DNA from 3 places in the Neobacillus sp. B24 genome. Region 2 is predicted to be linked to each of the others. Evidence: riboswitches for the same ligand, from Rfam matches in the RefSeq annotation. Region 2 holds a riboswitch; each other region holds the start of a gene.
The links. Region 2 has a riboswitch for cyclic di-GMP ahead of ACZ43M_RS16105 (hypothetical protein). Riboswitches for the same ligand answer to the same signal wherever they lie in the genome.
Positions count from the first base shown of each region.

Region 1 (7,963 bases), 2.2 Mb from region 2:
AGCGGTCAGGTTTATGGGATACAGGGTCCTGGCCAGCAAAGGACACGCTGCCTTCGGCTGCTAAAATTCTGTTTGAACATGCCAAACTTCCAGATTCCACGGTGGATACCATTCAAAAAAGTCTTGAAGAAAGTTATACGAAGCGGCTGTATTGAGGAGATAGGGGAAATGAAGTTTATTTTCGAGAAGGAAGTATTATTTTACGATACAGCAGGAAGCGGCCATCCACTAATTATCTTGCATGCGATGGGTACGGATCATCGGTCAATGAAGGCTTGGCTTGAACCGATTTTTCAAGATTTGCATGGATTTCAAAGAATCTATATTGATATTCCGGCACATGGGCGAAGTACTTGCAACAGCGTTCAATCTACCGAGGACATGCGCCGTATCATACTAGCGTTTATTGATGAAGTGCTCGTGGGGAAATCATTCAGTTTAATTGGTCACTCATTTGGGGGGGGGATATTGCGCAAGGAATTTTGAACGCAAAGGCGAATCAAGTGACCGGCATCTGTCTACTTGCATCGGCCGTTCATTTGAAAGAAAGAACCTTGCCGGAAAAGGTGGTTAGAGCAAAAGACGAGGAAAGCCTTGCCTCAGTTGACTCGGATATCCGTGCAGCGGTCGAAACGCTGATGGTATATCAAACACACGAGAACCTGGGACGTTTCTTGGAGGAGGTACAGCCTGGACGACTGTTGGCTAATAAAGACTTTCTTCAATCTAATTGGCGTGAGCGGGGTTATTTTTTCAAAGAGACCCCATTTGAAAATCTTACAAACTTGGAACAGCCTGCCCTCGTGATTTGCGGCAAACAGGATTCTATTTGTGGTTATAAAGATCATGTGTTTTTATTAGATAATTTTTCAAATATGAGCTTTGTCTTGCTTGACCAAGCGGGGCATTTAATGACGATTGAAAAAAGGGAAATGGTACAATCATTGGTGAGTGATTGGTTAATAAATATGTAGGAGAATATCGGAGGATTAGACATGAAGGACATTCAAGCATTTGCCAAGCAATATCAGAAGGAATTGGGATGGGACATTAGCACTGACAGCTATCAAGAAAGCCGCGAATCCTTACTGCATAACTATTTATTATTTACAACCGAAGTAGCAGAGGTTGCGGAAGAGCTGAGAAAGTCCTTTAATTTAACGAGTTCATTTATCGAAGAGGGAATCAGTGAGGAAAAGGCATTCCAACTGGCCAAAGAGCAGATTAAAGAAGACATCGGCAAGGAACTGGCTGATTGCCTTGCTTACATGCTGAAGTTTTATAATTTCTTTGATATTGACCTGGAGGAAAGTTTTTATGCAAAAATGGCCGAGGTGAAGGGTCGCAGGAACAAAGACGCTGTGAAATCTGAGGGATAATTGTAAAAAGACAGGATAATCCTGTCTTTACTCATTTATTGAGCTATTCATAGCTGGTACTGTTTTAATTTTATTGAAGAAATAGTAATACTTATAAGCCACGATTAGCAGCAGCATGATTCTGACGAGGAAATGGTCAACCATAAAGAAAGCTATTGCAATCATTACATCCGCAAACAAAAGAATCGTCCATTTTTGCTTTAGGGTCATAGCTCGTTCCCTGACAAAGCTTTCGAGATGGCGTTTATAAATGCCTGTCCCTTTGAACCAGTGCTCAAACCGCTCCGAGCCTTTCACGAAACAGAACGATGCTAGAAGTAACAACGGTGTCGTAGGCAGTAAAGGTAAAATAATCCCCAGCACGCCCAAGCCTAAGGAAATAAATCCAATTACAATAAAAATAAACTTAATGATACGATTTTGAATGATATAGCACCCCTTTGGATGAGGTTTGAACCGTTTTTTCTTATATTATACCATAATACCGGGTTCGCCTTTTTCAATCCAAAGCTTTATCATCAAACAAATAAGACAATACCCCCGGAATTCTTTCTCGGAAGAAACGATAATGATGCTCCGCATCTTCAATCTCTTCAAAGCGGATATTATCCATTTTGCTGCTCAAAAGTCCATATACCTTCCTAGCTAAATCGATGAAAAGCTGACTTGCTTCCGGATCAGCGGGTACTTCTTTCGTTCCTATATCCATATAAAACTTCTCTATTTCTTCAAGGTTCGATTCCTCAATTAATGCCTCAATGGCTTCTTGATTTCGATAGTAAGCCGTTGATAACACAGCAATTTTTCGGAAAATATGCGGATAAATGCATGCGGCGTAAGTAGATATAAGGGCTCCTAATGAAATCCCAGCCATCGCGGTTTCATTTGGCAACGTGCGATATTTACGGTCGATTAACGGCTTCAGCTCGTCAACAATAAAATCCACATAAGCTTCACCATTTCCGGCAGCGGGACTTAAATAGCCCAAAATCTGCTCGCTTAATTTACCATGAGGCCATGGGCAATAATCATTTAAACGTCCATCACCAACCGAGTTTTGGTCAATCCCGACAACGATGATTTCGAGCCCAGATTGGTCCAAGTAATCCTTTAAGCCCAGGGAAGTACCACCAATGGAGCCCTCATCCTCAAAAACATTTTGCCCGTCGTGCATATATAGAACAGGATAACGTTTCGTTTCATTATGATAATTATCAGGAACATACACAGTGATCATTCTTTCTTGCTGGAACGATGTCATATAAACGGAGAATTTCTCTAACAACCTGGCTCACTTCCAATCTAGAATTCTTTCTTAATAAATTTACCACAACGCCAACTTTTTGCCTAAATTTTTCTATTAAAAGTAAATTTCACCCAGTATAATAGGTGGATTAAAAAAATTCCCCACTATATGGAATGATGCAAAATGCTCACGAGGAAAACAAAAAAGATTCAGAGTACACCAACGAAATTGGAGGTTCCAGTGTATATTTTTGCCGGCCGTCAGGATTACCAAACCCCTTCACCAATAGCAAAGAAATATTTTGATGTTCTGGAATGTCCGTATAAAGAATTTGTCTGGTTTGAACACTCCGCCCATTTATTAAACTTTGAAGAACCGGAGAAATTTTATCAAGAATGTTTAAAAATTAAGAAGAAGCTGGCTTGAACTATAATTTGAACTCCTTTACAAGGGGTTCTTTTTATTTTAATAGAATAAAGTGTACGAATGGTGAAAATGATAGAAAAGAGTGATTTGGGTGTATTTTACCATTGAAATCAAAGTAGATAAAAAATAAAATTATAACAGTATAGCATCTGCATACCGTGATATTATTTATATATAATATTTGATTTCATATATAAAGGAGATGTGTAAATGAAACGAATTAGCTTAGCTTGGCAAATCTTCATTGGCTTGGCGTTAGGTATTACTGTGGGTGCGATTTTCTACGGTAACCCGCATGTAGCTGAATTCCTGCAACCAATTGGAACCATTTTTATTCGCCTCATTAAGATGATTGTTATACCAATTGTTGTTTCAAGTATTATCGTTGGTGTTGCCGGAGTCGGTGACATGAAATCACTAGGAAAGCTTGGCGGTAAGACGCTTCTTTATTTTGAAATCATCACAACGATTGCGATTTTCTTAGGTCTTCTATTTGGTAACGTGTTTCATCCGGGTACCGGAGTTGACCGTTCTCAGCTTACAAAAACTGATATTAATTCCTATGTAGAGACCGCCGAAACGACTCAAACGCATTCGATGGTTGATACGTTTGTCAATATTGTTCCAACGAATATTATTCAGTCGTTAGCGAGTGGGGATATGCTGGCGATCATTTTCTTCTCCGTCATGTTTGGACTTGGAATTGCAGCCATTGGGGAAAAAGGGACCCCGCTGCTTAATTTCTTCCGAGGTACTGCGGACGCGATGTTTTATGTTACCAACCAAATCATGAAGCTGGCACCGATTGGGGTTTTCGCTCTTATTGGTGTAACAGTATCCAAGTTTGGCCTAACATCGTTAATTCCTTTAGGTAAATTAGTTCTAGTAGTTTATGGTGCCATGATCTTCTTTATTATTGTTGTACTGGGCATCACAGCGAAAATTGTCGGCTTCAGTATTTTTAAGTTGTTGAAGTATTTAAAAGATGAATTATTATTAGGTTATTCTACCGCAAGTTCGGAGACAGTACTCCCGAAAATCATGGAAAAAATGGAGAAGCTGGGATGTCCAAAGGCGATTACATCGTTTGTTATCCCAACCGGCTATTCATTTAACCTTGACGGGTCTACCTTGTATCAGGCCATTGCCGCCTTGTTTATCGCCCAAATGTATGGCATTCACATGGGAATTGGCGAGCAAATCACATTAGTTCTTGTATTAATGGTTACATCAAAAGGTATTGCCGGGGTTCCGGGTGTTTCGTTTGTTGTATTGCTTGCTACATTGGGCAGTGTCGGCATTCCTGCTGAAGGACTTGCATTTATCGCTGGTATTGACCGGATTCTTGATATGGCACGTACATGCGTCAATATTGTCGGCAACTCCTTGGCAGCCATTGTTATCTCGAAATGGGAAGGTCACAGCCTTGAAGATGAGCCAGAACAACTGGCAGCGTAATGGACCTAATTACAATATAAAAAAGATATAAAAGGTGCTTGACGTCTTATGTCAGGCACCTTTTGTTATCGGGCCTTTTGGCCTAGTTTAACCAACAAATTTTATATTAAAAATTCCAGTTTTCTGCTAGAATGGAGGTATACTGAGATAATTACTGAAAAGCTGTTTCAGTAGGATAAAGAATTTCTTCATTACCTGTAGGAAATCGATAGGGCAAATTTATTGAAAGATAAAGGCGCAAAGCTATAGGGGCTAAAGGTGAAAAATGACTATGCCAGCCAGCTGCCGTTGTTGAGTAATCAGGCGGGACTAATCGATAAAGATTAGTTGGGAGAGGAAATCAATGAGAAAACCGGACATATCATTGGATGACCTAAAGCGAAGTATTTATCTATGGGTCGTGCCGATAATTATTATTGCTTTAATCTTGAATACTATTTTGCAGAATTTATTTGTTGACGACATGTTCGATGCTTTTGTAAATAGTACTCTAACCATATGGTTTCTTATTAGCTGGGTGCTGCTATACAAAAATCGCTTCGTTGTTTTCACCGAGTATTCTAATTTGCTGTTGATCAGTTTTTATCACATTACCACGTTATTTGATGTCATCTACAACGATATCGTTAAATCCGGCGGTGGAGACCTGGGAGATTTCATTATCTGGACACCGTTATTTTTAACGTTTATCTTTTTCACTCTTGGTGTAAAACGAGGGATTTATTTTTCCAGCTTCATATTTATCATTACATTGATAATCGGGATTGCATTTATTGGTCAACTGCCAACTAGCTCAATTGATTCCCTGGTCCAATTTTATTTTGCAAACTTTGTCTATATTATTGTCCTTAGCTTTACTCAATATCTATTCAGGGCCTTTACGGAGGTTGAACTAGTAAAGAAACATGCTTACCTCGATTCATTAACAGGGATTGCAAACCGTCACCAGATTGACGCGTGGCTTGAAAAAAAACTAGCAGATTCAAAAACGATGGACAAGTCGTTTTCGATTATCTTTTTTGATATCGACCATTTCAAATGCGTAAATGACCGTTTTGGCCATAAGGCAGGCGACTCGGTCTTAATACAATTGGCAGAACATATTAAGAATAATCTTGCCCAGCAGGACTTGTTTGGACGTTGGGGCGGGGAAGAATTTCTCATTATTACTAATGAGGTTGGTCATAATGCCTTCCAGCTTGCAGAACATTATCGAACATTAATCGCCGCTCATGAGTTTACTGGAGTCGGAAGTATAACTAGCAGTTTTGGAGTAACCTGGTGTCAGCCAGATGACAGCATTGACTCCTTATTGAACAGGGTTGATAAAGGACTTTATAAATCGAAGGATAAGGGCCGAAATATGGTCAGTATCATTTAATAGGAAAAAACCGCTTATGAAGTGACCCCCATAAGTTGGACTAATAATCCAGCTTAAGGGGGTTTTTTTGCAAAAAAATTAAAGAATAATTCCTTTTCTCATCCCAACTGCGACTGCCTCTGCGCGATTATTAGTGCCAAGCTTTCTTACAACAGACGTTATATAATCCCGTACAGTGAATTCGCTTACACCCATCCACGAGGCCATTTCTTTTATGGAATATCCGTTGGCAAGATGCTGAAGCACCTCTGTTTCACGCTTGCTCAATATGTTTTTTGTCTGTGTTGGGAGGAAGGGAAATGTAAAATACTCGGAAAGCAATGTTAAATAATTATGCTCAAAAGGATATTCTCCAAGATAGCGGTCAACGATTGCACAGCCTACTACCGTATTGAAAAGACAAATAGGAATAATAGCCATGGTTATGTCCAGTTCCTTTACATATTGTTCAGGAAAATAGCCAAGGCTGTCCTCTGTATTAATAAAAGCCGGCTTATTTCTTGTCAGGGCCTGATAAATCGGAAAAATTGGCCGGACATCTTCCTTGATTCCTCTAATCGAAACCACTTTATCGTTTTCAATCAGTAAGACTCCCTCGCCCAAATAGCTAAGTGGAGAGTATATAAAAAAGGCCGCCCTTTGAAACGGAAAGAACTGCATGCACCCGTGCAGCATATTTTCTACCTTTCGTCTCAGGTCAGAGATTGCTGCCGTTTTCTTTAGATGATTATAGACAGCAGGATTCATCATTCGACAAATTTTCCCCCTACATTTTCAGTAATATTTTTTATAATGCGTTCGTTCTACAATAGAGTGAAAGTTCCTACAATTTTAGCCCTACTACTTTTGACAGAATTCTGATTGCTGCGATAATACGTTTTCGTATCGAAAATGTAGGTTGGGCGACGAAATTGTATTGGGACCAATAAATTATGATTGGGCCGGTTAGTAAAGAAATGAATGAAGGTTCAGTCATATTTTATAATAAAAAGCAGCAAAGGGGGAGTATTTTTGAAAAATTTTTCCGAATTAGCCCTGCTAATGAAAGGGAGGGGTGGGTTTTTAGTACCGCTTCTGGCAGCGGTTGCAATTCCACTCATTTATGCACTCATTTATCTATCCGGGTTGCTTGATCCGCCGGAGACATTGCCGGAATTACCAGTAGCTGTCGTTAATCTGGACAAGGGGGCGGAAAACGACGGAGAAAAGCTAACGGTTGGTAATGATCTCGTCGAGGAGCTGAAGAAAGGAAAATTACTGGGGTGGGAGTTTGTCTCAGAAGAGAAGGCAGACAAAGGCCTTAAGGACAACCGCTATTATTTAGTTATTAAGATTCCTGAAGATTTTTCACAAAAGGCAACAACGGTAATGGATAGCGACCCGCAAAAGCTGGGCCTCGAATACATACAAAACGAGGGGAAAAACGGGCGAATTGCCGAAGTGACATCAGGTGCTGTTGAAACAATCAGGGAAAAGCTGGCCACAAAAATCACGACCAAATACGTAAAAAATGTATTTTCAAGTCTTGGTGATGTAGCAGCAGGATTCCAAACCGCCGCTGATGGGGCTGATAAAATCTATGACGGCTCCACCCAGCTTCACGATGGATCCACTCTGCTCTACAATACCTTAACCGAAAAATCACCTGACATTCAAAAACTTGCGGATGGCACAAAGGAACTAGCTGCCGGAACTAATGAAATGTACACCAACCTAAAAGGGAAGCAAGGGAGCATTTCTGAATTGGCGGCAGGGACTAAGGCTTTGAATGATGGGACTAATCAGTTGGTAGGCGGACTTAAAGCAAAATTACCGGATATCCAAAGACTTGCCGGGGGAACCCAAGAGCTTGCGAAAGGAGCAACTGACCTTACAAAGGGAACTGAAACCCTGTTAAATACCTTTAAAGGTAGTTCGGAAGGTTTTAAAACAAAAGTATCAACTGAATTATATCCAGGTAGCCTAGAACTCAAAGCAGGAACAGATAGGACGAAAACAGGCCTAACTGACTTAACTAAAGCCTTAAGTGAATTAAATACAGGACTAGGGCAATACAAGGAACATCCGGCACTT
Region 1 covers NZ_AP035777.1:1,080,002-1,087,964, forward strand. Annotated here, with positions in the region: gene ACZ43M_RS05300 (pyridoxamine 5'-phosphate oxidase family protein) at 1-155, shown strand, start outside; gene ACZ43M_RS05305 (alpha/beta fold hydrolase) at 169-486, shown strand; gene ACZ43M_RS05310 (hypothetical protein) at 483-974, shown strand; gene ACZ43M_RS05315 (hypothetical protein) at 996-1,379, shown strand; gene ACZ43M_RS05320 (YbaN family protein) at 1,407-1,808, opposite strand; gene ACZ43M_RS05325 (alpha/beta hydrolase) at 1,879-2,664, opposite strand; gene ACZ43M_RS05330 (hypothetical protein) at 2,809-3,051, shown strand; gene ACZ43M_RS05335 (cation:dicarboxylate symporter family transporter) at 3,262-4,509, shown strand; cyclic di-GMP riboswitch class I at 4,712-4,799, shown strand; gene ACZ43M_RS05340 (GGDEF domain-containing protein) at 4,853-5,890, shown strand; gene ACZ43M_RS05345 (response regulator transcription factor) at 5,969-6,640, opposite strand; gene ACZ43M_RS05350 (YhgE/Pip family protein) at 6,902-7,963, shown strand, end outside.
Region 1: it holds a riboswitch for cyclic di-GMP, as region 2 does, so the genes downstream of both, ACZ43M_RS05340 (GGDEF domain-containing protein) here and ACZ43M_RS16105 (hypothetical protein) in region 2, are expected to answer to the same signal.

Region 2 (7,963 bases):
TAATAAATGTATTCTTATAGCTCATACCATTTCTCCTTCCTTTACTTTTCTCTCCTTGATAGTATCCAACTAAGTATCGGTTGGCAAATTCTACATGTAGGAGCTGCCGATGACAAGGACCTGCTACCTTTCGAAACCAACAGCTTTCCACTCTATGGTCTTTTTATCAGCAAATAAGCGATGGTCACGAAGTCATGCCCATATTTATTATAGACGGGCTCCAATATCCTGCTTGAGTGTAATATATAGGGTAATGACTACATTCGAAAGGGAGTGTGAAAAAATGGATAATTCCTTACCAATGTCAAATGCCCTACCGGTTCCTATGGCTTCAAATGTTCTTCCCCAGCCTACAATGGCTTATTCCTATGCTGCTCCTGTTTATGGGAGTTGTTTTCCTGTAAGTGGGTGCAATGAATTTTTACTCATAGTTGTGTTGTTTATTTTATTAATCATTGTGGGTGCAGTTTGTTTCTTTCGGTAAAAAGTGTGATAATATCTATTAAATAATCCTCATCTTAACTCCAGATGAGGATTACCTTTGCTTAAACTTATTGTTGGGCAGCTTGATGCCGCTCCACCCGCTTACATCGCATTGTCCATATTTATTATCACCTACAGCCATCACCGTTCCGTCAGATTTAAGCCCATCTGTATGACGACCTCCCGCCGCAATGGTGTCTTGAGGCCTCCGTTTCACCTTTACCACTGCTTCTTTCGGTGAAGTGTAATCGATATATTACCTCCTTGAAAAACAAAACCTAACTTTTTATTGTATCACTTGTATTTGTTTACACTAACCTGGCCGATATTTATTGGGATACCCATTCATATTGAATATCAGGTAAATTTTCTTCATTTTCGTGTCCTCTACCAATGACAGTGAATCCATTCTTTTCATAAAATCGTTGTGCTTTTTCATTTACTTCAAATGTATATAAGGTTAATCTCCCACTTGATTGTTCTTTTACCTTGTCTAGTAGTATTTGACCTATACCGATTCCTTGATAATCAATATGAATATAAAGCTGGCTTATCTCCCTTTCATTATATGCAACCATTCCAACTACTTCGTCATCCATTAACGCTAAATCTATTTGGTACTCCTCAGGCAATATATGATTTAAAAAATAGAGATGATTTTCAAAGCTATGAATTTCTTTCTGGCCAATCGCCCGTTCCTTACTATCCCGCCACATTTTTACTGTCTGTTCAGCGTACTTAGGAAGATACTCAGTTATTATGAATTTGTGTTTGTTCACCGGAATACTTCCTTAATCATATGTTGTTTACTCGCCACTTTAATCCCCCCATTATACAAAGTATTAAGCATCGTCACTTTTATGCTCGTTCATACTGAGCGATTTTTTATTACTATAATCAACTGTATCTCCAATAAAAAAGAAGATCATTCTTTAATAGATTTGATGATCATAGTAGTCGGAAATTTCCTTGCCTTGTATAGAGAATAATAACGATCAGAGATTCCTTCATCAACTGTTTCAAATCCAGATGAAACATCACTTTCTATGACAGACTCAATTGTAAAACCTGCTCTTATTAGCTCGTTTATGTAAGTTGCCATCTTTCGTTTGGGTATTATAACGGGTGCATCTTCTCCCTTAAATTTTGGATATTTAATAACTCCTTCATTTTGATAAGAACCATCAAGATAGATTTGACCGTTCTTGCTTTTTAAATGAGCGTAGAGAGGATGATCCCAACTAAATATAAAGTATCCACCAGGTTTCAAATAAGAATGGATAAGTCCAAAAGTAGCAGCAAGATTTGTCGTCCATCCAATAGCATATATAGAGTAAACTGCGTCAAAATATTGCTTAGGTATCCCAATGTCCTCTTCCATTGGTGCACAGAATAAATTGGCTTTAACATCCTTAAGAGTATCTTTTGCTGCTGAAATTTGAGCTTCGGATAAATCAATACCCCAAAGTTCACCGGCCCCTTTATCTGCCATATATCTCAATGAATGACCGCTTCCACAACCAATATCAAGAACTTTTTTATTTATTATTTCATCAAAGAGTCCTAGCTCGTCTTCGGTTTGTGCAAAAGGACCATAATTAGGTAATGCATCCTTCCCATTAAAATGATGTGCTACTATATCCCAGCTGTTTTTGTTTTGTTTAAGAATTTCTGCGGACAATCAAATTCCCCCATTTATAAGTTTTATTATTGATTTGAAATTCAGTATAAACCTGAAAGGCCACACCGAATTTGTCTATTACATCTCCAAAATAGCTCCTTGTTTGTTATTGGATTTCTTATATGATGACCGTTATAAAAAGTACTTTTTGTTAATCTGGATAAGGCTACAAAAATAGGGGCTGCTTCATGTTGAAACGCCCCTGTTGAAAATCTTATGTATTATTTAGGAAGATCAAGCTGCCATGATACCCCGAAACGGTCATTTAGCCAGCCAAACTTCTTACTGAAGCCATAATCACCAATTGGCATTAGGGCCATTCCACCATCTAACAATTTTTGATAAAGATTGTCAATTTCCTCTTCAGTATCACAAGTAACATAGATTGAAAAGGAAGGTGTGAAGGTAAACTGATGTTTTATATTACTGTCAATACAGATAAAATCCTGTCCTTTTAAGGAAAAGGCAGCCTTCATCACAGTTCCTTCGTCCCCTGACTCATTCGCTCCGTATCGAACCAAATTAGTAATATGGGAATCATCAATAAGGGAGGTATAAAAATTCATTGCTTCTTCAGCCTTGCCATCTTGAAACATTAAAAACGGTGTAACCTTTGACATGTTCATCCACCTTTCAATTGAATATGTAATACATTTATTATAGTGAATATGATCGTTGAATTAAAGCTTCCCTTTGACGCAGGAGGAAAATCAATCCTTTTTCCTCGTCTTCATAATGCCAGTTAAGTGAAAAAAATTAAGTCTCCCAATCCGATTGGTTTATTTTCAGTAATCCTAATTTCAATAACCGGTCCAGCCTTGATAAAAATATATACCTCTTCTAATTTTAAGATAATGGATGTTAACACTGGACTTTCTCCATTTTTAACTCCATATCCAATTACCTGGTTTATAACATTCGGTTGAATAAAAAAACTTGAACTCTTTATTATATGCCTTTGACAGTGACTGCCCTCCATATACTCCAATGGCTTAGGAGTTTCCTTTTCCTTAACCAACAGTAAGTCATCCCCAGCCTTGTCTTCCATCCACTCTAAACTCCAATACTTTACTTCATGTGTTTTTGGATATTCTATTGCTAAAATAGGAGTAGTTGGATGAAGAATAAGCTCCTTGTTGAATTGATGGATATTGAGTTGATTTGCATATATTCCTGATAATGTACAACCCTTAATCGACTTAACATCTTCCCATTGAAGTTCCATATTTTCACGCCCTTGTTTTAAAGAAAAATCCTTTTCTAATAAAAGAAGCGTTAACCCTGCTTGGGCAAACGCACCCTATAATGTAGATGAAGAAACTACTAATATGAAAATGGCGATCCTTCGTTATGGAAGAATCGCCCTCTGTCGTTTATATATCACTCTTATTTGTCACTATTTAAAGGCAAGAGTATGCTTTAAAAAGCTTTTCTTATAGTCGAACCATTCTAATGCGACCAAAAATAATCTTCTTTCCAATAATTCTTCTTCAAAGAATTTTAAGTTATTTTCATATTTTTCAAGAACTGCAGTCACATATAACTCTACTAAATTTTCATTACTTAGTTCTTTCACATCAATAAATGGTTCTTGTGCACAAGCAAGAGCAGCCACAGATAACACCCCTAAAATATGTTCTATTTTAGGCAGCTCAGCCGTCATAGTTTAGAACCTTAGACCTGAAGCTTTGCGTCCCAATCTTTCGAATGGTTTGCCTTTATCTAAATATTATTATTTTTAAATTATATTACATTTTTGAAATGAATTGTAAAAAAAGTTTAATAATACTATAAAAATATTTGTTTTTAAGGCACACTAAAATCATGCACGGTTTAAAATGCTGTCGAAACATTCAATTATGAAATATGATTATAAAGGTATGATACATACTATTTTCCGTTAGGAGGAATGCGTTGTGAAAATGGAACATGTGGGGATTAAGGTAAAAAATATGGACGAGTCTTTGGCGTTCTATCAAAACATCCTCGGGTTGGAATTAAGAAATCGTGAGTGGTTAACTGACTCTGTTGAGCTTGCCTTTTTATATTTCCCAGACCAGCCAAGTGTAGAGATTGAACTTGTCTATGGCGGCGGTTCGGTTGATAACGAAGGAATCGTCAATCACTTGGCTTTTACAGTTGAAAATATTAAAGCCGAACTCTTACGCTTAAAACAAGCAGGGATCCAATTAGTAGATGAAGAACCTCGCAGCATTTTAAATGATACCGTTAAAATTGCCTTTTTCCAAGGTCCGAACGGTGAGAAGCTGGAATTGGTTGAAAGATAAGTAGCAATAAACAAAAGTGCCAGATACCCTTGCCTGGCACTTGTTTCAATCACTTTTTTACTTTTATATTTTCTGGTATGGTCTCCCAGTACTTCGGGTCTTCTAAGCCAAGCCGCCAAATCCCGATTCCCCGCAGGTTATATTTTTCAACAAGGTTTAGCTTCACCTTCAAACTTTTACTGTTCTCAAACCATACCTGGTGGCTGTGATGTTTTTCATCTACGTAACTAAAGTGTGGAGTTTGCGATTGAGTGTCCCAAATCACCTTCGCTTTAAATTTTGTTTTCTGTCCCATTAACTCTTCATACGAGCTATATTTGGATTCACCTGAAGTTGTATCCCAATCCCATCCATAACCAGCGATTCCAAGGAGAATTTTTGCTGGTGGTACCTTATGCTTCAAGGCATAACGAATGGTATCTTCTGTCCAGTCGACTGATGCTGATGGACCGGGTTTTGTTCTGGGATTATGTTCATCGTATGTCATAACCATTAATCCATCTGAATATTGACCAAGCTTTTCGTAATCAAACCATGGTGACCAGGGATTTGCGCGGGAATCACCCGTGTTTGCCGGGACTGAAACTGTCACTACTTTTCCATCAGAATGAAGGGAATCAGTCAGTTCTTTTATCATTCCACTAAAAGTATCCCGGTCATTTAACTGCAAATTCTCCATGTCAATATTGATTCCATCATAATGAAACTGATGGATTTCATTACGTATACTCTGAATAAAAACAGCCCGATTACGATCGTTATCGATTACTTTACTCGCTACCTGCTTGCCCTTCTCGACGGTTTCATAAAAAAGATTATGTACAACCATATATACCTTCAGGTGTTTTTCATGAGCACTTTCAATTATCTTTCGTTTATGCTCTGCTGTAACGGAATCTATAAGACTGCCAGGGCGTTTATCATCAAGCTTATACCAAAAAGGGGCAATGCTGCTTAACCTGGAGGATTGGGCGTCAACTGTTGGCTGAGATCCTGGATACGTCCCTTCCTGCTCTGTGTAAAACCCTAACACTTCACGAGAAGTTTCCTTTATATTGTCAGCCTGTTTTTTTTCCGCCTTGCCGCAGGATGATAATAATCCGATGCATAAAGAAATGATGATGAATGATTGATACCAATTTCTCGCCATACTACACCTTCTTCTAAGTTGTATAGTTCTTAAGGTGCTGAGAAAAGTTGTAACTTATTCACAGTGATTTGGCTTCATTCGTAGTAAATAGAAATTGATATTAACCAATATGAATTTATTGCGAAATAATTTTTAGGCGGAGAATTTCCTGCTAATGTAAAAATAGACCTTCAAATTCCAATACAATTTGAAGGTCATTCTGCATTACATTTTTAATGTTTGTGAAAGTTAACGGAACCCTGTTGGTCTCTAATACCATCCACTTTGAATAAAAAATTTATTATACTTCTTTCTTGCGAGAGGACCTGGAAGTTTCTTTACGTTTACCACTTGTCCCTTTTCCCACAAATCCCCTATTCCCTTTATAGTTTCGCGTTTGCTTTTCCCGTGGCTTCTTGGAATATTGCGGTGCTTCGGATGTTAGCTGAATCGGAACTTCCCTCTGGTCCTTCGATAACAATTTCAAGGCAATTGAAACTAACGTGGTCGAATCGTATTGATCTAACAATTCGGTTGCTGCTTGTTTAAACTCTGAGTATTGCTTTTCTTCCACCAATTGTATCATCTTTTCTACTGCAGCTTGCTGTATAGACTCCATTGCCTCTGCTACCGTCGGTATGGATTTGCGCTGGATTTTCCCTTTTGATGCTTTTTCAATACTGTGGATCTGTCCAGTTTCTCTCGGTGTAGCAAAAGTAATCGCAATTCCCGTTTTACCTGCTCGTCCCGTTCTGCCAATCCGGTGAACATAACTTTCTGGGTCTTGAGGAATGTCAAAATTGTAGACGTGGGTAACCCCTGACACATCAATCCCCCTCGCAGCCACATCGGTCGCGACTAAAATATCGATGGTTCCCTCACGAAATTTATTCATCACGACATCCCGCTGCCGTTGATTTAAATCACCGTGCAGGCCATCAGCAAGATATCCTCTTTTATTCAATGCATCGCTTAATTCATCCACGCGCCTTTTTGTCCTTCCAAAAATCACGGCTAATTCTGGATTACCCACATCCAGCAGACGGCAAAGGACTTCAAATTTATCTCGTTCCTTAACCTCATAATAAACTTGCTTTACACTTGGAGCGGTAACTTCCTTCGCTTTTATCTTCACTAACTCCGGATTGTTCATAAACCTTTCCGCAAGGTTTTGAATCGGTTTTGGCATAGTGGCAGAGAACAGCAAGGTTTGTTTTTCTTCAGGGGTTTCACTAAGGATTCGTTCGATATCCTCTATAAAGCCCATATCTAACATCTCATCCGCTTCGTCCAAAACCACCATTGAGATACGATCTAACTTAAGCGTTTTACGTTTAATGTGGTCCAGAAGTCTTCCTGGTGTTCCCGTAATAACGTGTGGAACCTTTCTTAATGCTTTGATTTGGCGGTCTATTGACTGCCCTCCATAAATAGGGAGAGAATTTATACCCATGTATTTCCCAAGCCGATTAATCTCTTCTGAAACCTGAATAGCTAATTCCCTTGTCGGCGCAATGGCAATCGCCTGAACATATTTTTTGCTCTTATCCAATTTCTCCAAGATTGGTATGGCGAAGGCAGCCGTCTTTCCTGTGCCTGTTTGTGCTTGACCAATAATGTCCTTCCCTGTCAAAGCTATGGGAATGGCTTTTTCTTGAATAGGAGATGCTTCTTCAAATCCCATATCCGTAATTGCTCTTTGAATATGTTCACTAATGTCCATTTCATGAAATGTTGTCATTCTTCAAAAACCCCTTCTATGTTTTCACTATTTCTTATATTGGGCAAAACGTCTTCATGAAATGCATATAAGGATGTTTTTTGCAACGAAGTTGATGTTCGTGAATATCCTGGTTATTATTATTAAAACTATCTTTATCGTTTGACAAAGTCTAAATTTATCATTATCATCAATTCAAACTTAATAACGGGGAGATAAGTTTGAAAATTTATGTTGATGCGGATGCATGTCCGGTAAAAGATATCATTATCTCTGAAGCTAGGAATGCTGACATTCCTGTTATCCTTGTCACTAGCTTCTCTCATTTCTCTAATACGCAACAACCATCGGGTGTAGAAACCATTTATGTCGACTCTGGAGCAGATGCTGCGGATTATCGGATCATGAAGTTAGCTCAAAAACGAGATATAATCGTTACGCAGGATTATGGTCTTGCTTCGCTGGGTTTAGCAAAAGGTTGTGTGGTACTTCACCATAGTGGGTTTCGCTATACCCATGAAAACATTGACCAATTATTACAAACACGTTATTTGAGTGCAATGGCTCGAAAGAGCGGAAAGCGTACAAAGGGTCCAAAACCATTAACATCAGAAGATAGGGAGAAATTTAAGAAACTTTTCAAATGTGCAATTTCACTATAA
Region 2 covers NZ_AP035777.1:3,289,926-3,297,888, forward strand. Annotated here, with positions in the region: gene ACZ43M_RS16070 (DUF6157 family protein) at 1-25, opposite strand, end outside; gene ACZ43M_RS16075 (YjcZ family sporulation protein) at 284-484, shown strand; gene ACZ43M_RS16080 (RCC1-like domain-containing protein) at 536-700, opposite strand; gene ACZ43M_RS16085 (GNAT family N-acetyltransferase) at 813-1,262, opposite strand; gene ACZ43M_RS16090 (class I SAM-dependent methyltransferase) at 1,409-2,164, opposite strand; gene ACZ43M_RS16095 (VOC family protein) at 2,386-2,784, opposite strand; gene ACZ43M_RS16100 (hypothetical protein) at 2,907-3,389, opposite strand; gene ACZ43M_RS16105 (hypothetical protein) at 3,561-3,827, opposite strand; cyclic di-GMP riboswitch class I at 3,808-3,891, opposite strand; gene ACZ43M_RS16110 (VOC family protein) at 4,087-4,452, shown strand; gene ACZ43M_RS16115 (glycosyl hydrolase family 18 protein) at 4,502-5,602, opposite strand; gene ACZ43M_RS16120 (DEAD/DEAH box helicase) at 5,883-7,322, opposite strand; gene ACZ43M_RS16125 (YaiI/YqxD family protein) at 7,523-7,963, shown strand.

Region 3 (7,963 bases), 870 kb from region 2:
AAGCGGCATTTACCATTTCTTGCTGATTCTCCGAGTGAAGTTCATTGTTCTTCATCCCTATTGGGATCAGTTTTTGAGAAATGACCTTTACTTCTTCTACTAAAGAGAGGTGTGATGCCTTAAACACTTTAGAGTACGAATTCATCGGTTCCACCTCTGGCTATGAGAATTTCTCCAGTATCCTCTAATCGACGAATAACGGAAACAATTCGGCCTTGTGCATCCTCCACATCTTTAACCCTAACCGGCCCAAGGAAAGACATATCTTCCTCGAACGATTCGGCCATACGCTTGGACATGTTTTCCATAATAACCTTTTTGACATCCGGACTTGATGCTTTTAATGCTAGCAACAAATCCTGATTCTCCACTTCCTGAATAACTCGCTGGATTGCCCGTCTTTCGAGATTAATAATATCCTCAAATACAAACATCTTCTTCTTGATTTCGTCGACCAGTTCAAGATCTTTTGCTCCCAGGTCATCCAAAATCATCTTCTCTGTACTTCTATCTACTCCATTAAGAATGCTGACAATAGAATCAATACCACCAACAACCGTGAAATCTTGGCGAATTGTCGCCGCAAGCTTTTGCTCCAAGAACCTTTCAACCTCTTTGATAACCTCTGGCGAAGTTTGTTCCAGCAAGGCAATGCGCCTTGCCACATCAGATTGAAGTTCACCTGGGAGTGATGACAGAATGATGGAAGCCTGCTGCGGCTCCAAGTGTGCCAATACCAAAGCAATCATTTGCGGATGCTCATTCTGGAGAAAATGATAGATTTGTGTAGCATCGATTCTGCGCGCAAAATCAAATGGTTTAACCTGAAGCTGTGTCGTTAAGCGATGAATAATGGAACGTGCCTTTTCTTTGCCGAGAGCGGACTCCAATACATCCTGTGCATAATTGATACCGCCCATAGATAGAAAATCTTGGGCAATACACATTTCATGAAATTCCTTAAGTACTTCTTCTTTTTCCTTCGAGTCAACTTTTTGAATGTTTGCAATTGCAAGGGTAAGCTGCTCAATCTCCTCTTCCGGCAAATGCTTGAACACTTTGGAGGAGGCTTCCTTACCCATAGAAATAAGCAAAATAGCTGCTTTTTGTTTTCCATTCAACTTCAATGGTGATGCTGTTGCCATGGGCTTTAACCCTCCTCATTGATCCAAGTTCTTATCACTTTTGAAAAATCCTCTGGCCGCTGGTCAAGCAATTTCTTTAACTGATTTTCGACACTCAATTCATTCTCAGCAAAGTATTCATGTTCCTCTTCCTCTACTAGAGGTATCATTAAACTTTCCTCTTGAGGTTCAGAATGGTCTTCTTTGCGTTTCCTCAGAATCCACCAAACGAAACCGCCGGCCAAAACTGTTCCAAGTAATCCTGCACCGGCAATATAAATCCAATTGTTGCCTTGCTCCTTCTCCGTTGCTGTATTTTTTGCTAACGTATGAGGGAAAATGGTAATCCGTTGGTCAATCTCATCTTGAGTAATATCCGGATGACCAAGAGCTGTCCGGACAGTATTGGAAACAATATTCCGAATATTCTCTTCGGTAGTCATTGGTAATGAACCTGATTTTGATGAGTCTGCTTCAACACCAACATTAATCGTAATATCTTCGATTTGATACGGACTTTTAATAATCTCATTATTAATTCGATTGACCTCATAATTTATACGTTCTTGAGTTTCTTCATAATTGTTTTCCCCGCCAGTATCTGTTCCGGAATATCCAGGAACGTCGGTTTCTCCTGTACCGACAACTCCACCCGAACTCGCCGCTGTTCCACTGGATGTCTTTGAACTTTTTTCGGAACTGATTGGAACACCTTTATTGCTGTCATCAGCCGGTTTTACCAGATTTTCTTGAGTTTTTACTTTATCAAAATTCATTTTGACAAAAGTATGGACAAACACCTTATCCGTTCCCAGTATAGATCCTAACAAGTTTTGAAGATTTTTTTGAATATCCCCTTCAATGTCTTTCTGAATTTTCCTCTGTTCTGCATATTTATCCAATGAACCTTCTTCATTATCTGCATCTTCAAGTGCCAAAGTTTCACTGTACTGATTCATAATCGTAATATTTTCGAGCGGAAGGTTTGGAACACTTTTTGATACCAATGTATAGAGTGCTCGTATTTGTTGGGAATTTAGCTTGTTTCCAGGTTCAATCTCAACCATTACGGAGGCACTGGCAGCTTCCTCCTCATCCTGTTTGACAAAAACTGAATCCTCCGGCAATGTTAATATTACTTCTGCATTTTTGATTCCATCGATATTCTTTATGATTTGAGCAACCTGATTTTGCATTGCTTCCCTTTCAAGAATATCGTATTGACGATCTGTGGCCCCAAATGACAGGTTTTCGCCAAATATCCCGTAATTAATTTTGTTGTCTTTTGGATAGCCCTCCGATGCGAGAGTTACTATTAAATCCGGTGCGTCCTTTTTTGGAACAAGGAGCATGGTACCCGTTTCAGATAATTTATAATCTGTATACCCCTGCTTATCCAATTCAGCTTTTATATCTCCTACTTCCCGCTGAGACAGCTGGCCAGTATAAAGTGGCACAAATTCCGGGCGGGAAGCGAAAAATATAAAGGCTGATAACGCTGTAAAAATAAATACGAAAGATCCTATTAGCAGTCCTTTTTGTTTCGTGCTAAGCGCCTTCCAATATGTACTTATGCGCTCCATAGATTGTTTAAGTTGATCTGTCCATGATCGATTCATTTCTCACCCTGCCCAGCTTTCCATCGTTGTTTACACTTGCATCCTCATCATTTCTTGATAGGCTTCTACGGCTTTATCTCTGATGGTAACAGTAAGTTCCAAAGCGACTTTCGCCTTCTGGGCAGCAATGGTTACATCGTGGATATTGTCAATTTCTCCAGTTGCCGCTTTAACCGTCAGTTCAGATGCCTGTTTAACTGTTGTATCCACATTGTTTAAATACCCCTGCAAAACATTAGCAAAGGAGGAGTTTGAATAGTCAGCTTCTGTTTTTTGAAAAGGATTTTGATTGATTTTGATTGTTCCACCACTAATTCCGGAAATATTCATTATAATCCTCCTAACGGCCGATCTCTAATGCTTTTAACATCATCGATTTACCTGTATTAAATGCAGTTACATTTGCTTCATACGCTCGTGATGCCGCAAGCAAATCAACCATCTCTTTTGATAAGTCTACATTAGGCATTTTTACATAACCTTCAGCATTGGCATCGGGATGGTTTGGATCATAAACCAACTTGAATGGGGTCCGATCATTTACGATTCCAGTTACCCTGACACCTTGCAGTTGTGACTGTGTTTGTTTTTGAAGCTCTCCTTGCAGAACACTATTAAAGGATTTCTCTCTTGGTTCCATGACGACCATTTTTCGCTGATACGGTTCCCAATTTCCGTTTATGAAAGTTCCTCGTGTTGAGGAGGCATTGGCAATATTGGAAGATACTACATCCATACGTAATCGCTGTGCGGATAAGGCCGAAGCATTAATATTTAATGAATCAAACAACTTCCTTACACCCTTCCTTTAATTGCAATAGATAATTGTTGAAACTCACTGTTTAATTGTTGGGTTAACGTGTAATACCACAGTGAATTTTTTCCCAATCTCGTCATTTCTTCTTCAATATCCACATTGTTCTGATTGTTTTGCATAAACGTTTCAGTATTTTCAACACTATAGGCGTTTGGCACTTCAGAAGCATTTCCGATAACGACATGACGCGCATCAGTTCGATTGCCAACAAAATTTGTTTGATTTGATAAGTGTTGTTTTAATATATCTTCAAACACAACCTGTTTTGCTTTATAACCGGGAGTCTCAGCATTGGCAATATTATTGGAAATCGCCTGTTGACGTAAACTGGAAGCAGATAATGCCTTCTGTAGGAGGTTAATATTGTTCAAAATAAATCACTCCTCTCCTTTTAAGAGCTTTTCGACAGTTTTCGGTATAATCTATCAAAAAATGATTTCTTTCTCAATATACTATATAGAAAGAGTATAAATCTACCACTTTTTTAATTAAACAGTATGGCAAAAAAGATTTTTGAAAAAACTGTGTCGTTGAGTTTAATTTTACTATCATGCACTAAAATGATTGAAAAATTTAGTTACACCGGATACCCAATGGTTATTCAGATCGGTTGGATCGTTTTCAGCACCAATTGGAGCGTATTTTGCCCCAATACTGGCAATATTGTTTAATCCGTTTCCTAGATAATTTTTACTTAAATTTCGAGCCATATCAGAGATGCTGTCCTCAATTGTTGCGTATGATTTCAAACCATTTCTTCCCATCATTCCTGCAATATTGTTCTTTTCGATTGCAGCCCGTGATTTCCCATTAGCAGATTCGTGTTGGGCAATCGCGGCGATTAACCTAGGGTTGATATTATATCGCTTTCCGACTTGGACGAAGACCTCTCCAAAACCTTTCAGTTTCCCCCCTAATACTTGGTTTAACTTATCTACACTGATGGGTTGGAAACTCAATTGTCCCTCATTCTTTCCTGAACTCTCTTGAGGGGGCATATATGACCGTTCGCTGGTAAAGGGCACATCACCTATTAAATTATTGGGTACATAATTATTTACTTGGGATGGTAGAGAAGTTTGCAGGTCACTGTCGAAAAATAAATCCTGCAGCATCCCCATGAAAAGAGTAGTAAACTCATTATTAGAATTTCCAATTTGAGAAGTCAGTTTTTGATTTCGAGACAATGTATTAATTAACATTGTATTCGTTAGCCATTCATTAACAATTTTCAAAAAAAACACCCTTTCTAATCAAAAAATTCGACTGAAAGACTTCCTTATATAAGAACCACAAAATCTGCGTGGTTACGCAATAAAATTGAGTATAATGGATTATAAAGTTCCAACCAAAATTCTACTAATTTCACCTAAATATTCTTCAGGAAGTTTTGATATATTAATTAATTGTCCGTTTTTGATTTTCCCTTCTACTAAAACAATGTTGTTCGGATCCAGTTCGTTTTTTAATGCAAGTATTTGTTTCTCTTTATATACGACATTTTTCACCATTAAATATGTACTATTATGAAGATTTTCGACAGTAATGCGCATGGGCTCCATAAAGAATGGTTTTCTGCTTTTATAATCTAAAAAATTAAAAACTGTACCACTCTTTTGTTTATCTATCAACAATTGCTCCCGAACCATAATGTTCTTCCTCTCCGCTCACTTGATGTGATTGAAAAAAGCGATTCCGCTTAAATAATTAGAAGCGAGAACGGTTGTTTATACTCAAACGTTCCTTTAATTTACAGAATAGTAAACCGTTATCATTATTTTAATCTATTACATTACTTCCATAACCGAAAAATCTTTTTCGGCTTCGCGCAAAAAATAGGTCGAATTTCCTCCTTTTTTGCGTAATCACGCAAATAATGTTGAAGAGTGTCAACACTAATTAAAACTTCCAAACAAAAAAACCCGCATTACCGAATGCGGGGTTGGATACATCTTTCAAATCAAACCACAGGAAAACCTATGAAAACATTGATCTTTCTTGAGAACGCCCTATTATCGGTAACTGGCTGGCATAGTGAGTTGCACCTTAGCCCCTATAGTTTTGCGTAACTGATTTTCATCAGTATTGCCCTTAACGAGGTGCAGTCCCTAAAACCTTAGCCTCATATCCATAATAGAACGTTTTTACTTCGCCGAATATCCTACTTTGTTCCTAATTGTTGTCGTATTTTATAGGTATTTAGAACCATTTGTGTCTAAATTTGTCTGAAGTTGACAATAGTGCAAGTAATTATTTTTTCTCATCTAAAAATGCACCATTCATTTGCTTCATATATGGTTGATATCTTTTCGACATTTCTTTGTTCACTTTGATTTGATTAAGTGAAATTTGAGTTTCACTAAGACTGGATTTTAGCAAAGGCTCCGCAAGCCTATCAAGAGCAACCATCTCTTCAATCAAACTTTTCGCTTTTGGCGAGTAGTGAAAAGTTGGGTCTCCCGTTTTAATTGCCTCCATCTGATTCATCAACTCATGCCGTTCACTTAGCATCTTTTCAAATTCAGCAAAATCTCCGTCTTTTAATACCTGAAGCATTTGCTTTGTTATATTATGCATTTTTGTAATTATTTCATCTATCATTTTTAAATCCTAACTTTGAGTTTTAGATAATTTCATTGCATTTGTCCAGGTTTCAGTAAGTTCCAAAGCCAACCCTTCTACTTCATCCAAAATTTCTGCCTTTTTATTTAGATTCGCCTCAATCAGACGATTTTTCATATAATCATATATTGATAGCAGCGATTCCGATACTGTATACCCTTTTTTCAACGTAATCATTAACTCGCTGAGTATGTCTTGGGCCCTAAGGTTATAGTTATGGCATTCTTCCAATTTATTATTTTGAATTGCCGCTTTGGATAAACGGATATATTTTACCAAGCCTTGATATAACATTAACGTTAATTCTTCTGGCGTTGAAGTCGTTACTGCTTGCCTTTGATAGGTCTGATATGGATTATTAAAAACCATGTTTTACAACTCCCTTTCATAAACAAATTCCTATTTGATATTATCGGATTTTCGAAAAAAAAGTTAAGCATACATGGTTTAAAAGAATTTTCGTTATGTTTGAATTAGCAATTATAAAATAGTTTTCCTCAGCTTCCAACTTGAAGCACAACTCCAAACCCATCAATCATATAATTCAGTCTTTGAGTATAGGATTTAAGGTTCTGAATTTTAGCTGCATCACCCAGTTTATTAAAGGCTGCGATTTCTTTTGCTAATTTCGAAACTTCCAATTGTAATTGATCATTACGCTTCTTTTCCGCTTGTAATTGTTGATCTTTTCTTAATAGTTTTTCATGAAGTGCTTCCTTTTCAAGATGAACTTCAGATTTAATCGTTTCTATTTGCCGAGCAGCACTTTGATTCATTAATGCCATGTTTGTAAGCTGATACAGGCTTTTAAGCAGCTCATTCAGATTAATCCCTGGCAGTTGTTGAACATTAGAGATAAGTCCTGATAGGATGTCCAATAAATCGTCCTGAATCGGGTTATCTTGTTGTTGCATATGTGCATTCACAGGATTATCCCGAATTACCTCCGTTGATATAACCGGGACTTCGTCCTCTTGAATCGTAATAAAGTTATATTTCTGGTTGATTGGCTGTTTTTGTTCATATTCTTTAATCTTACTGTAGTATTTATAATTGACCGACTGATAACCACGATTTAATAATTGAGCGATTTCATCCAAAATGCCAGTGATATTTAATCCGCCTTCATTTTGGCGTTCTTCAATATATTGGAACATAAATTCAACTTCAACTTTTGACCATTTTCTATTAATTTTCTTGGAAGGATCAAAGGAGTGTCTTGAATTTTGTTTGTTATGGATGCTTATTAGCATCAAATTATTATAGTAAGATACTAAAGTTCCCGGAATAAGTGAATGTTTCTGTTCCAATTCATGAACGAACTCTTCTTCTGTTCTCCCTGTTTGTTGTTTCACAATAGCATCTTTCATTTCGAATATTGCCGATTTTAGCCCCATGTTCTTCTTACCTCCCATTGCCTAATTTATATATTTTTCACAAATTTATAAAGTTGGAAATCATTCTTATCAAACATTTTTTTGATTTGATTAGCCTTTTGTTAGTTGTAATCTACCAAATTATTCGCTGATAAAAAACTTTTTATGGGTGTGTTCAATAAAAATAATAGCTATTTTTCTTTAATATTTATCATATAGTTTCTGGAAGTTTTTGTGAAATTTTATGAATAAGAAGGTAAGAATCTTATATAGAGAAAAAAATCCCCCTCTTTTTTTGTTTGAGGGAGTTTGTTGATTTTCCATATTATCTTTGAAAACGATTTTGTTTCTGTTTCTCAAAACAGTATTGAAGCAATTTTGATTGATTTCGCGGTTCAATTCTCA
Region 3 covers NZ_AP035777.1:2,417,471-2,425,433, reverse strand. Annotated here, with positions in the region: gene ACZ43M_RS12015 (FliH/SctL family protein) at 1-145, opposite strand, end outside; gene fliG (flagellar motor switch protein FliG) at 129-1,145, opposite strand; gene fliF (flagellar basal-body MS-ring/collar protein FliF) at 1,151-2,743, opposite strand; gene fliE (flagellar hook-basal body complex protein FliE) at 2,774-3,073, opposite strand; gene flgC (flagellar basal body rod protein FlgC) at 3,084-3,533, opposite strand; gene flgB (flagellar basal body rod protein FlgB) at 3,539-3,931, opposite strand; gene ACZ43M_RS11985 (glucosaminidase domain-containing protein) at 4,109-4,795, opposite strand; gene ACZ43M_RS11980 (hypothetical protein) at 4,895-5,209, opposite strand; cyclic di-GMP riboswitch class I at 5,575-5,660, opposite strand; gene fliT (flagellar protein FliT) at 5,811-6,161, opposite strand; gene fliS (flagellar export chaperone FliS) at 6,171-6,551, opposite strand; gene ACZ43M_RS11965 (hypothetical protein) at 6,680-7,579, opposite strand; gene ACZ43M_RS11960 (flagellar brake protein) at 7,884-7,963, opposite strand, start outside.
Region 3: it holds a riboswitch for cyclic di-GMP, as region 2 does, so the genes downstream of both, ACZ43M_RS11980 (hypothetical protein) here and ACZ43M_RS16105 (hypothetical protein) in region 2, are expected to answer to the same signal.